One region of the Pseudomonas sp. Irchel s3a10 genome, then DNA from elsewhere that is predicted to be linked to it. Evidence: predicted binding sites of a transcription regulator. Region 1 holds the regulator's gene; the other holds the start of a gene.
What was found. Region 1 encodes FliA, which starts transcription of late flagellar genes. Its sites were predicted from a motif close to CTAAAGTTTNNNNNNNNNNNGCCGNTAA; they were not measured.
Positions count from the first base shown of each region.

Region 2: the regulator FliA is predicted to act here: its motif matches at 2,472-2,499, upstream of flgM (flagellar biosynthesis anti-sigma factor FlgM).

Region 1 covers NZ_FYDR01000008.1:103,694-109,664, reverse strand. The annotation lists gene CKW11_RS22005 (chemotaxis protein CheA) at 1-1,000, opposite strand, end outside; gene CKW11_RS22000 (protein phosphatase CheZ) at 1,055-1,843, opposite strand; gene CKW11_RS21995 (chemotaxis response regulator CheY) at 1,861-2,232, opposite strand; gene fliA (RNA polymerase sigma factor FliA) at 2,400-3,140, opposite strand; gene fleN (flagellar synthesis regulator FleN) at 3,137-3,967, opposite strand; gene flhF (flagellar biosynthesis protein FlhF) at 4,081-5,421, opposite strand; gene flhA (flagellar biosynthesis protein FlhA) at 5,433-5,971, opposite strand, start outside.
Region 2 covers NZ_FYDR01000002.1:596,284-602,254, reverse strand. The annotation lists gene cheR (protein-glutamate O-methyltransferase CheR) at 1-551, opposite strand, end outside; gene CKW11_RS08255 (chemotaxis protein CheV) at 598-1,530, opposite strand; gene flgA (flagellar basal body P-ring formation chaperone FlgA) at 1,613-2,374, shown strand; gene flgM (flagellar biosynthesis anti-sigma factor FlgM) at 2,535-2,861, shown strand; gene CKW11_RS08240 (flagella synthesis protein FlgN) at 2,910-3,377, shown strand; gene CKW11_RS08235 (flagellar brake protein) at 3,470-4,216, shown strand; gene CKW11_RS08230 (MFS transporter) at 4,395-5,777, opposite strand; gene CKW11_RS08225 (glutamine synthetase family protein) at 5,847-5,971, opposite strand, start outside.

The DNA of each region.
Region 1 (5,971 bases):
CAGCCTTCGGCGCAGCAGCCGGAGCGGCAGCAGCCTTGGCGGCAGGCGCGGCCACAGTCGACGCGGTGCCTGCAGCAGCGGCGCCAACGTCGGTGAACTTGCCTTTGCCGTGCAACTCGTCGAGCAGCGATTCGAATTCGTGATCGCTGATCAGATCGCTGCCGGCAGCGGCGGCCGCCGGTGCGGCAGGCGCAACCGGTGCCGAGGCGATCGCCGACTCCAGCGCTTCAACGGCAAAGTTGCCCTTGCCGTGCAACTGATCGAGCAGTGCTTCGAATTCGTCGTCGGTGATGTCCGAGCTGTCGCCCGCCGCCGGTGCCGCCGGAGCGGCCGCTGCCGGTGCCACGGCGTCCGCCGCGAACTGGCCTTTGCCGTGCAACTGATCGAGCAACGACTCGAATTCGGCGTCGGTAATTTCATCGCTGGCATCGGCAGCCGGCGCAGGTGCAGCAGCAGCCGGGGCTTCGGCTTCGGCCTTGACGGCGTTCAGCGAATCCAGCAGCTGTTCAAATTCGTTATCGGTGATGTCGCCCGAATCGCTCGAATCGCCTTCGACGACCAGTTCTTCGATCATCTCGGCCACTGGCGAAGCCGGTGCTTCGTCGGCCGTTTGCGGTTCGGCCAGACGCGCCAGCGCGGCCAGCAGTTCCGGGGTTGCAGCAGTGATCGGCGCACGTTCACGGACTTCGCTGAACATGCTGTTCACCGCGTCCAGTGCCTCAAGCACCACGTCCATCAGTTCTGCATCAACGCGACGCTCACCCTTGCGCAGGATGTCGAACACGTTTTCGGCGATGTGACAGCACTCCACCAGCTCGTTGAGCTGAAGGAAGCCGGCGCCCCCTTTTACAGTGTGGAAACCGCGAAAAATTGCGTTGAGCAGATCTGCGTCATCCGGGCGGCTTTCCAGCTCGACCAGTTGCTCGGACAGTTGCTCAAGAATCTCGCCGGCCTCAACCAGGAAATCCTGAAGGATCTCTTCATCGGCGCCGAAGCTCATTAATGGGGTGCTCCTACAGGTCTAAAAACCCAAAAAACCTAAAATTCCAAAACTCTAGAATCCGAGGCTGGATAACAAATCGTCCACATCGTCCTGACCGGACACAACGTCTTCTCGTTTATCGGCATGAATCTGCGGACCTTCACCCTGCGAGAGATGTTTTTGTGGATCTTTTTCTGCAAGCATCGCGGCACGGTCGTGTTCGATGCCCGCAAAGCGGTCAACCTGACTGGCCATGAGGACGAGTTTGAGCAAATTGCTTTCGACTTCGGTGACCAGTTGGGTCACACGCTTGATCACCTGACCTGTGAGGTCCTGGTAATCCTGAGCCAGCAGGATGTCGTTGAGGTTGCTCGACACCGCACGGTTGTCCGTGCTGCTGCGTGACAGAAAACCGTCGACCCGGCGCGCCAGTTCGCGGAACTCTTCAGCCCCGACTTCACGACGCATGAAGCGGCCCCAATCGGTGCTCAGGGCCTGGGCTTCTTCAGCCAGGCCATTGACCACCGGGGTGGCGCTTTCCACCAGATCCATGGTGCGGTTGGCCGCGGCTTCGGTCAGCTTGACCACATAGCCCAGGCGTTCGGTGGCGTCGGTGATTTGCGACACTTCCTCGGCCTGCGGCATGTGCGGATCGATCTGGAAATTGACGATCGCACTGTGCAGTTCGCGTGTGAGCTTGCCCACTTCCTGATACAGGCCGCGGTCACGGGTCTGATTGAGCTCATGGATCAGTTGCACAGCGTCGCCGAACCTGCCTTTTTCAAGGCTCTCGACCAGTTCGACCGCGTGTTTTTTCAGGGTCGACTCGAAATCGCCCTGTGAAGATTCGTTATGCTCCATAGCTCCCCCGCGCGTCATCAGCCGATGCGTTCGAAAATCTTCTCGATTTTGTCTTTCAACGCCTGAGCCGTGAAAGGTTTGACCACGTAGCCGTTCACACCGGCCTGAGCGGCCTCGATGATTTGCTCGCGCTTGGCTTCAGCGGTCACCATCAGCACGGGCAGATGCTTGAGTTTTTCATCGGCACGTACGTGGCGCAGCAAGTCGATACCGGTCATGCCCGGCATGTTCCAGTCCGTTACCAGAAAGTCGATGCTTCCGCTGTTGAGTACCGGAATGGCGGTAGTGCCATCGTCGGCCTCGACGGTATTGGTGAACCCAAGATCGCGCAGCAGGTTCTTGATGATCCGCCGCATCGTTGAGAAGTCATCAACGATGAGGATTTTCATGTCTTTGTTCAATTCGACCTCCAAGCAGTCTTAAACGCGCCCAGCACCTGGACGCGCCACTTCAATCAATCCGGCAAAGCACTCGATGACTGTCTGGAGCACAACAGAGCAAGACCGGTGCCGTTCATCACCGCACCAGCCTCGTTCGCAGTGTCCCCACACTGCCTTCAGCGCGCTCGCCACTCCCCCAAACGCCCCCGCAAACGGGCCGCGCACTGGCTGTGTAACTGGCTGACCCGCGATTCACTGACGCCAAGGACTTCACCGATTTCCTTGAGGTTCAGCTCTTCGTCGTAGTACAGCGCCAACACCAGTCGCTCACGCTCCGGCAAATTGGCAATCGCATCCGCCAGCGCCGCCTGGAAGCGTTCATCTTCCAGATCGCGTGACGGCTCAAGATGAGCACTGGCGCCATCCTCGTGCAGCCCTTCGTGTTCGCCGTCCTGCAACAGGTCGTCGAAACTGAACAGCCGGCTGCCCAGCGTGTCATTCAAAATCCCGTAGTAATCGTCGAGACTCAATTGGAGTTCGGCCGCAACCTCGTGATCTTTAGCATCACGTCCGGTTTTAGCTTCAATTGAGCGAATTGCGTCGCTGACCATACGGGTGTTGCGGTGAACCGAGCGTGGTGCCCAATCCCCTTTGCGCACTTCATCAAGCATCGCGCCGCGGATTCGAATGCCCGCGTACGTTTCGAAACTGGCGCCTTTGCTGGCGTCGTATTTGGTCGAGACTTCGAGCAGGCCGATCATCCCGGCCTGAATCAGGTCTTCAACCTGCACACTCGCCGGCAAGCGCGCCAGCAAGTGATAGGCAATGCGCTTGACCAGTGGCGCGTAACGCTCGATCAACTCGTACTGCGCGTCACGTGCCGACTTCTTGTAGTAGTTCATACCGCTCGCGGTCATAACACAGGCCCTGCTGTTTGCTGCACGAGGCGCTCGACGAAAAACTCAAGGTGACCGCGCGGGTTGGCAGGCAGCGGCCAGGTATCGACCTTCTGCGCGATCGCCTTGAACGCCAGCGCGCACTTGGAACGCGGAAAGGCTTCATAGACCGCTCGCTGCTTCTGCACTGCCTTGCGCACGCTTTCGTCGTACGGCACGGCACCGACGTATTGTAAGGCGACGTCGAGGAAGCGATCCGTGACCTTGGTCAACTTGGCGAACAGGTTGCGCCCTTCCTGCGGGCTCTGCGCCATGTTGGCGAGGACGCGGAAGCGGTTCATGCCGTAGTCGCGGTTGAGCAGTTTGATCAGCGCGTAGGCGTCGGTGATCGAGGTCGGCTCGTCGCAGACCACCAGCAACACTTCCTGCGCGGCGCGGACAAAACTGACTACCGAGTCACCAATACCCGCAGCGGTGTCGATCACCAGCACATCGAGGTTGTCGCCGATGTCGCTGAAGGCCTGAATCAGACCGGCATGTTGCGCCGGGCTCAGGTGCACCATGCTTTGGGTGCCGGAAGCGGCCGGCACGATGCGGATCCCGCCGGGCCCCTGCAACAGCACGTCGCGCAGTTCGCAGCGGCCTTCGATCACGTCGGCCAGAGTGCGTTTGGGGGTCAGTCCCAGCAGAACGTCGACGTTCGCCAGCCCCAGGTCGGCGTCCAGCAGCATGACCCGACGGCCAAGCTCTGCCAGCGCCAGAGACAAGTTCACTGACACGTTAGTCTTGCCGACGCCACCTTTGCCGCCGGTCACCGCGATCACCTGTACGGGATGCATGCTGCCCATGTTATTTCTTTACCTTGTCTTGCATAGACGGAGGCCACATTACTGGCTGCGCGTTCTCAACCGGAACAATGCATGGCAGACCATCGATGTAGGTACAAAAACGGTTCATTACCTCAGCCAACCTGCTTGGTCGGGCTGTGGTAGATATCAGCGAACATGTCAGCCATGGCTTCTTCGCTGGGTTCTTCCTGCATTTGCACGCTGACGGCGCGGCTGACCAGTTGATGACGGCGCGGCAGATGCAGATCATCCGGAATCCGTGGGCCATCGGTCAGGTACGCGACCGGCAATTCATGACTGATCGCCAGGCTCAATACTTCGCCAAGACTGGCCGTCTCATCCAGTTTAGTCAGGATGCAGCCGGCAAGCCCGCAACGCTTGTAACTGTGGTACGCGGCGGTTAGAACCTGTTTCTGGCTGGTGGTTGCCAGCACCAGATAATTTTTTGAACGGATGCCACGCCCGGCCAGGCTTTCCAGCTGCATGCGCAGGGCCGGATCGCTGGCCTGCAAGCCGGCGGTATCGATCAGCACCACGCGTTTGCGCAGCAATGGATCCAACGCCTGCACCAGCGACTGGCCCGGATCAACGTGGGTCACCGGCACATTGAGAATGCGGCCCAAGGTCTTCAGTTGTTCCTGGGCGCCGATACGGAAACTGTCCATGCTCACCAGCGCGACATTCTGCGCGCCGTATTTCAGCACGTAGCGCGCGGCCAGCTTGGCCAGGGTGGTGGTCTTGCCCATGCCGGCCGGACCGACCATGGCAATCACCCCGCCCTCTTCCAGCGGCTCGACTTCCGGTACGGCAATCATCCGCGCCAGGTGCGCAAGCAGCATGCGCCAGGCCTGACGCGGCTCTTCGATATCAGTAATCATCGCCAGCAGATCGCGCGACAACGGCCCGGACAGACCGATGCGTTGCAGACGGCGATACAGATTGGCTTGCGCCGGACGGCTGCCTTGCAGCTGATTCCAGGCCAGGGTGCCGAGCTGCACTTCCATCAGCTCACGCAGACTGTTCAATTCGAAACGCATCGAATCCAGCGCACGCGGATCGACGCCAGCGGCCGCCGGTGCAGGTGCCGGAGCCGGACGCGCCGGGGCGGCGTAAGTCGGTTCGCTCAACGGTTCGGCAGCGGTCAGCGGCAGGCCGGCCGTCAACGGCAGCCCGGCGAACAACTGGCGATTGGTGTTGCCGTCGGCTTCGCCACGCAGGCTCAGCTCGGCCTGGGCGGTCACGATGCGCGACTGGGTCTTGCGCAGCTCGTCCTCAAGTTCCATGTTCGGAACCCGTGGCGCCAGCGCCGACAATTTGTAATCCAGCGCCGCCGTCAGCTCGACGCCGCCGGCAATGCGGCGGTTGCCAATGATGGCGGCATCAGCGCCCAGCTCATCACGAACCAGCTTCATGGCCTGACGCATATCGGCGGCGAAAAAACGCTTAACTTGCATAAACCACTACCTCAGCCGTTGGGCCCTACTGTCGCAACGATGGTCACTTGCTTGTTGTCCGGAATTTCCTGGTAGGCCAGCACGTGCAGCCCCGGGACTGCGAGGCGACCGAAACGCGAGAGCATCGCGCGGATCGGGCCTGCTACCAACAGGATCACCGGCTGACCTTGCATTTCCTGGCGCTGCGCCGCTTCGATAAGCGAACGCTGCAGCTTCTCGGCCATGCTTGGCTCCAGCAGAACGCCCTCTTCAGAGCCTTGTCCTGCCTTCTGCAGACTATTGAGCAATATTTGTTCCAACCTTGGTTCCAGGGTGATCACAGGCAGCTCGGAGTCAGTGCCTACAATGCTTTGGACGATGGCGCGGGATACGCCGACGCGTACTGCGGCCACCAAGGCGGCGGTATCTTGACTCTTGGCGGCGTTGTTGGCGATAGCCTCGGCAATGCTGCGGATATCGCGCACCGGCACGTGTTCGGCCAGCAGCGCCTGCAACACTTTGAGCAACTGCGACAACGAAACCACCCCCGGCACCAGTTCTTCCGCCAGTT
Region 2 (5,971 bases), on a different contig from region 1:
CGCCCCGGCCCTTTCGGATCGAAGTAGCGCTGCAGACGATCGGCGGACAAACCGCGGCCGATCGCCAGGCTGTCGTACTCGCCGGTCTTGCAGTTGGTCAGCATGCTGCCGGACAAGTCCGTGGCAACGATCTGCACGCCCATCTTCAACTGACCGAGGTTGCTGCGCTCGAACTCATCGATCGACATCGACAGCGAATACGGTTCCTGACCCGACGAGCACGCCGCCGACCAGATCCGCAGACGCTGGTTGGGACTGGCCTTGATCGCCTCGGGCAGCACCTTGTTCTTCAAGACTTCAAACGGATAGGTGTCCCGAAACCACAGGGTTTCGTTGGTCGTCATGGCATCGACCACCTGCTCGCGCAAACCGCTGCGCGGCTGGGTCTGGATGCGCTGTACCAGCTCACCCAGGGACTTGATGCCTTGCTGCTCCATCAGTTTGTTGAGACGGCTCGAGACCAGGTACTGCTTGTTTTCACCGAGCAAAATGCCACAGGCTTTTTCCAGGAAGACCCGGAATTGTTCGAAATCCAAATTACCCGTAGACAATGATGCCGCCTCTTAAATCGTGTTGACCGCCAGGGACAAAAGGCCCCTAGCTGATATCTGCTGCTTTGATCCGGTCGACTACCCGGGATGCCAGGTCATCAGGACGGAATTTGGCCAGGAAGTCATCGGCACCGACTTTCTTGACCATCGCCTGATTGAATACCCCCGACAACGAAGTATGCAGGATGATATGAAGCTTTTGCATGCGCGGGTCGCTGCGGATCTCCGCCGTCAGGGTGTACCCGTCCATCTCCGGCATCTCGATGTCGGAAATCATCATCAGGAACTCTTCTTCCGGCTTCTTGCCCTCTTCGACCAGCTTGCGCAGGTAATCCAGCGCCTGCTTGCCGTCGTTCAGCGCCACCACTTCGACCCCGATCGTCTGCAGGCAACGCGTGACCTGCTTGCGCGCCACCGACGAGTCATCGACCGTCAGCACCCGCAGCGACAACGCCTTGCTCTGGGTTTCGACATCGACCACACCGACCGAAATCGCCTCAGGCGTCGGCGCCACTTCCGCCAGCACCTTCTCGACATCGATGATTTCGACTAACTGATTGTCGACCCGAGTCACAGCCGTCAGGTAGTGATCGCGCCCGGTGCCTTTGGGCGGTGGATGGATCTCCTCCCAGTTCATGTTGACGATGCGCTCCACCGAGCGGACCAGGAAACCCTGGGTCTTGGTGTTGTACTCCGTGATGATCACGAACGGACTGTTCTTGTCTTTCAACGCCCCGGAACCAGTCGCCATTGCCAGATCAAGGATCGGAATGGTCGCCCCCCGGATATTCGCCACCCCGCACACGACAGGACTGGACTTGGGCATCAACGTCAACGACGGGCATTGCAGCACTTCCCGCACCTTGAACACGTTGATTCCGTAGAGCTGTTGGCCGTCGAGACGGAACAACAACAGCTCCAGGCGATTCTGCCCCACCAGTTGCGTGCGCTGGTTCACCGAATCCATTACACCAGCCATGCCCAGACTCCTACACCAACGCCAAGTGTTGTTGCGACGCACATTCATTGCTAAACGGCACGGCGCTTGCTTTTTAACTCGTATGAACGCTCAAACGACATTTTTTCGACGCCTGACCTACCGCACCCGCAAAGCGCTGTGCGCGGTGTCTGCCGTCTGCTTTTTCTTCGCTGGCAGCCCTGCCGGTGCTGATACGGTTACCTTGCCTGACATGCTTATCGGCGTCACTCAGGGCTTTCTTGAGTTCACCGTAGAAGACTATCTGGCTACCAGTCAAACGGAAGGCCGCTACGAAATCGAGGTCAACCAGCTCGACCCGCGCATGCGCATGCCTATGTGCGACAAGGAATTGACAGCCTCGCTGGAGAGCCCGGCGCGGCCGCTGGGCCGGGTTACGGTCAAGGTCCGGTGCGAAGGAAGTTCGCCGTGGACGGTGTTCGTGCCCGCTCAAGTCCGCCTGTTTCGCGAGATTGTCACCACCACCCGTCCGCTCAAGCGCGCCGGGATTATCGGGCCGCAGGACGTGACCTTGCGCGAGCGCGACGTCAGTGTGATCAATCAAGGTTTCCTGACCTCGGTAGACGAGGCGATCGGGCAGAAATTAACCCGACCAACGGTCGCCGATCAGGTCATTACTCTGGTGCATCTGGAACAGGCAGAAGTGGTGCGCAAAGGTGATCAAGTGGTCATCACCGCCCGCAGCGGCACGCTCGCCGTGCGCATGCCCGGTGAAGCCCTGGCCAACGGCGGTCTGAAAGAACAGATTCGGGTGAAAAACCTCAATTCCAACCGTGTGATCAAGGCGCAAGTCGTTGCGCCGGGCCAGGTGGAAGTGGCCATGTAAAACGCTCTCGCAGAAAACTGGCGCCAGCCCCGACGCTTCCCTAAACTGTGCCGCAGCAGGACACGCTTCGGCACATGCAGCTCATTGCAAAGTGAGCCTAAAGTTTTCCAGGGAATGGCCGAAAACATGGCAAGCGTCCAAATTCCCAGAGGTTTTTAACATGGTCATCGATTTCAGCCGTCTGAACAGCTCCTCGTCACTTACGGGCAGTACACGTACCAGCAACGCCAAGGAAACCGCCGAATCCGGCACCTCCGCGCCGCTGAATACCCAGGCCGAAACGGCCAGTACCGCAAAAAGCGGGGAATCGGTACACCTCAGCAATGAGGCTCAACAGTTGCAGAAGGTCACTGACAAGCTGCGCGATCAGCCTGCCGTCGACAAAGCCCGCGTGGCCGAGTTGAAAGCAGCGATTGCCGATGGCAGCTATAAAGTCGACAGCAACCGTGTAGCCAGCAAACTGCTCAACTTCGAAGCCCAGCGCTAGGCTTTTGCCGGCGCCAGGCTTTTGGACGCTTAGAACCCAAGGCCAGCCATGCACGACACTAATTTATTGCAACTGATCACCGACGACTTTGCTCCAGCTCAACAATTGCTGGAGTTGCTGCAAACCGAGTCCCTCGCTTTGCACGGTCGTGACATGCCTTTGCTCGAAGACATTCTGGCGCGCAAACAGGCATTGATCATTCTGCTTGAACAGCATGGCCGCAAGCGCAGCGAAATCCTTGCCAGCCTCAACCTGCCGCTCGACCGTCAGGGCCTGGAGCAACTGGCCAGCCAGTCGAGCATTGGCGATCAGTTGCTGTCCCAGAGCGATGTACTGACCGACCTGATTGCCCAGTGCCAGGCCGCCAATGTGAAAAACGGCCAGTCGATCCAGATTCAACAGGCCGCCACGGCCAATCAACTGAAAATCCTCACCGGGGGCGAGCCGCCAGCGCTGTATGACGCTTCTGGCACATTTGCCAAACCGACCAAGCCGCGCACCCTCAGCCAGGCGTGAGCCATTCGATGTGCCTGCACTATCAACCCGCGAAACATGCTGGCAAAATGCTGGCTAGCCGTAGTCAAATTTTGTCTGGAGATTGAGAAAACGTGCCAAACGCCCTAAGCGCGGATGACAGTCCGCAGCCCCCAAAGGTGCTGACCACGCCCCTGGAAATCTCCAGCAACCTGCGCCAGCTGCAAGAAAGCCACGACCCGCTGATCATCACGTTCCACGAGCGCAGTCAGCGCTTCCAGAGTTACCTGATCAAGGTTGACCGGGAAACGGCAACGATTGCCCTGGATGAAATGATCCCGCGCGATGGCGAGCGTTTTCTGCTGGCGGGCGAACCGTTCAAGGTCGAAGGTTTCCACGATGGCGTGCGCATCGCCTGGGAATGCACCGGTACGCTGAACATTGAAGAGTCCGAGGGCGATCGCTTCTACACCGGCGAGCTGCCGACCGAAGTGGTTTACCACCAGCGCCGCAACGCCTTTCGCGCAGCCCTGAAGCTGACCGATCTGGTCAGCGTCGAACTCGGCGGCGAAAAGCTCAAGGCGCCAATCAACGGCAAACTGCTGGATATTTCCGCCACCGGCTGCAAGCTGCGCTTTGAAGGCGACATCACCGACCGCCTGCAACTGGGTCAGGTCTACGACCGCATGATCGCCACCCCGCTGTTCGGCAATCAACCTATCTCGGTCGAACTGCGTTATCTGCACTTCGAAGAAAAGCTCAACATCACCTTCGCCGGCCTGCGCTTTCACAACATCAGTGGCCAGGCGGCGCGCAATGTCGAGCGCTTCGTCTATCAGTTGCAGCGTGAAGCACGCCGGTTCGATAAAGACGATATGTGATTCGTACGAGCAAATAGAAAGGGCAGTCCCTGGCGGGACTGCCCTTTTTTATGCGCGATTGAATCTCGCGGCGACTGGAGATCCATTGTGGGAGCGGGCTTGCTCGCGAATACGGCCTGACATTAAAAATTGATGCTGGCTGACACGCCGCCTTCGCGAGCAAGCCCGCTCCCACATTTCAGGGTCTGGCCCCACTGATATCCGGTGCTGGTTTATCACCCTCATCAGCCGGATCAGTTTCCACCGCCGCTTCAGGCTGCACTTCGGGTTCTGGCTCCGGTTCCGGTTCCGGCGTAACCGTGGTCTGCATCTGCTCCTGCACCACCTGCTCATCCACCCGCGGGTCGAGGGCGGCCACCAGCGGCGAGCTGGACATGCTGTCCGGCATCGCCACGTGGTGCAGCGGCGCGTCGTCGACCTGATGCAGATTGGTCACCGCTTTCGGGCGGATGCGCCACACCAGCACCAGCGCGAAGAAACTGAAAAACGCATACAGGCTCTGGCTGCCGAACAGCTTCATCAGCACCCCGGCCAGCAACGGGCCGATGCTCGCGCCAACCCCGTAGGTCACCAGCAGCATCGCCGTCAGCGACACCCGGCGATCACCCTCGACGTGGTCATTGGAGAACGCCACCGCCAGCGGGTACAGGCAGAACTGCACCAGCGAACACATGAACCCGACGACAAACAGAACTTCCAGCGGCACCTGCGGCAGGATCGCCAACGGCAACGCCGCCACCGCGAGGAACCCGGCAAAGCAGCGAATCAGCAGCGCCCGGTCATAACGATCGGACAGCCAGCCCAACGGCCACTGCACCAGCAGTCCGGCAAAAATGCAGCTACCCATGAACAGACCGACCTGCTCGGTCGACAGCCCCTGCTGCGACGCATACAGCGGCGCCAGACCGTAGAACGAGCCGATGATCAAGCCGGCGCCCAGCACCGTGCTCAACGACTGCGGCACCCGCTTGATAAAGAAGCGCGGTTCCATCGGTGCCGGATGCAGTGGCGCCGGGTGAATCCGGCGGGTCAGCGCCACCGGCACCAGACACAGGGCAAAACACAGCGCGACCAGCATCAGCAGCTCCAGACCGAGGCCCGGATGCATGACCAGAATCAACTGACCGAGCACCAGCCCCAGATACGAAGCGATCATGTAGCCGCTGAACACCAGACCGCGCTGGTTGGCGTCGGCCTGCTCGTTGAGCCAGCTCTCGATCACCATGTATTGGCACATCATGCCCAGACCGACGATGGTCCGCAGCACCAGCCACGCCGGCAGCCAATCGACCAGGCCATGCCCGAGCACCGCCGCGCCGACGATCCCGGCACACGCCGAATACGCCCGAATGTGTCCGACCCGGGCGATCAAGCGGTGACCGATCTTGCCGCCCAGCACCAGGCCGAAATAGTTGGCCGCCATCAGCGCACCGACCCACAGCCCGTCGACATTGTCAGCGGCCAGGCGCAACGCCAGGTAAGTAGATAGAAGGCCCGAGCCGATCAACATCATCAGCGAGGCGAAATACAGCGCTCGAAAGGATTTCCAGATTTGGCGCATCGGCGTTCCGAGCGGCTCCTTGCAGTGAGTATCGGGCTATCCAGACGATAGCCCGACGGCGACAGTTAGTCAGGCCTGGGCTGCTAGAACACGCCGTTCCCAGGGAGTGATTTCATCAAAGAAGCTGGTCAACTCCATGGTCTTCGAAGCGATGTAGCCTTCGATGAACTCCTGTCCGAACAGTTCCCTGGCCA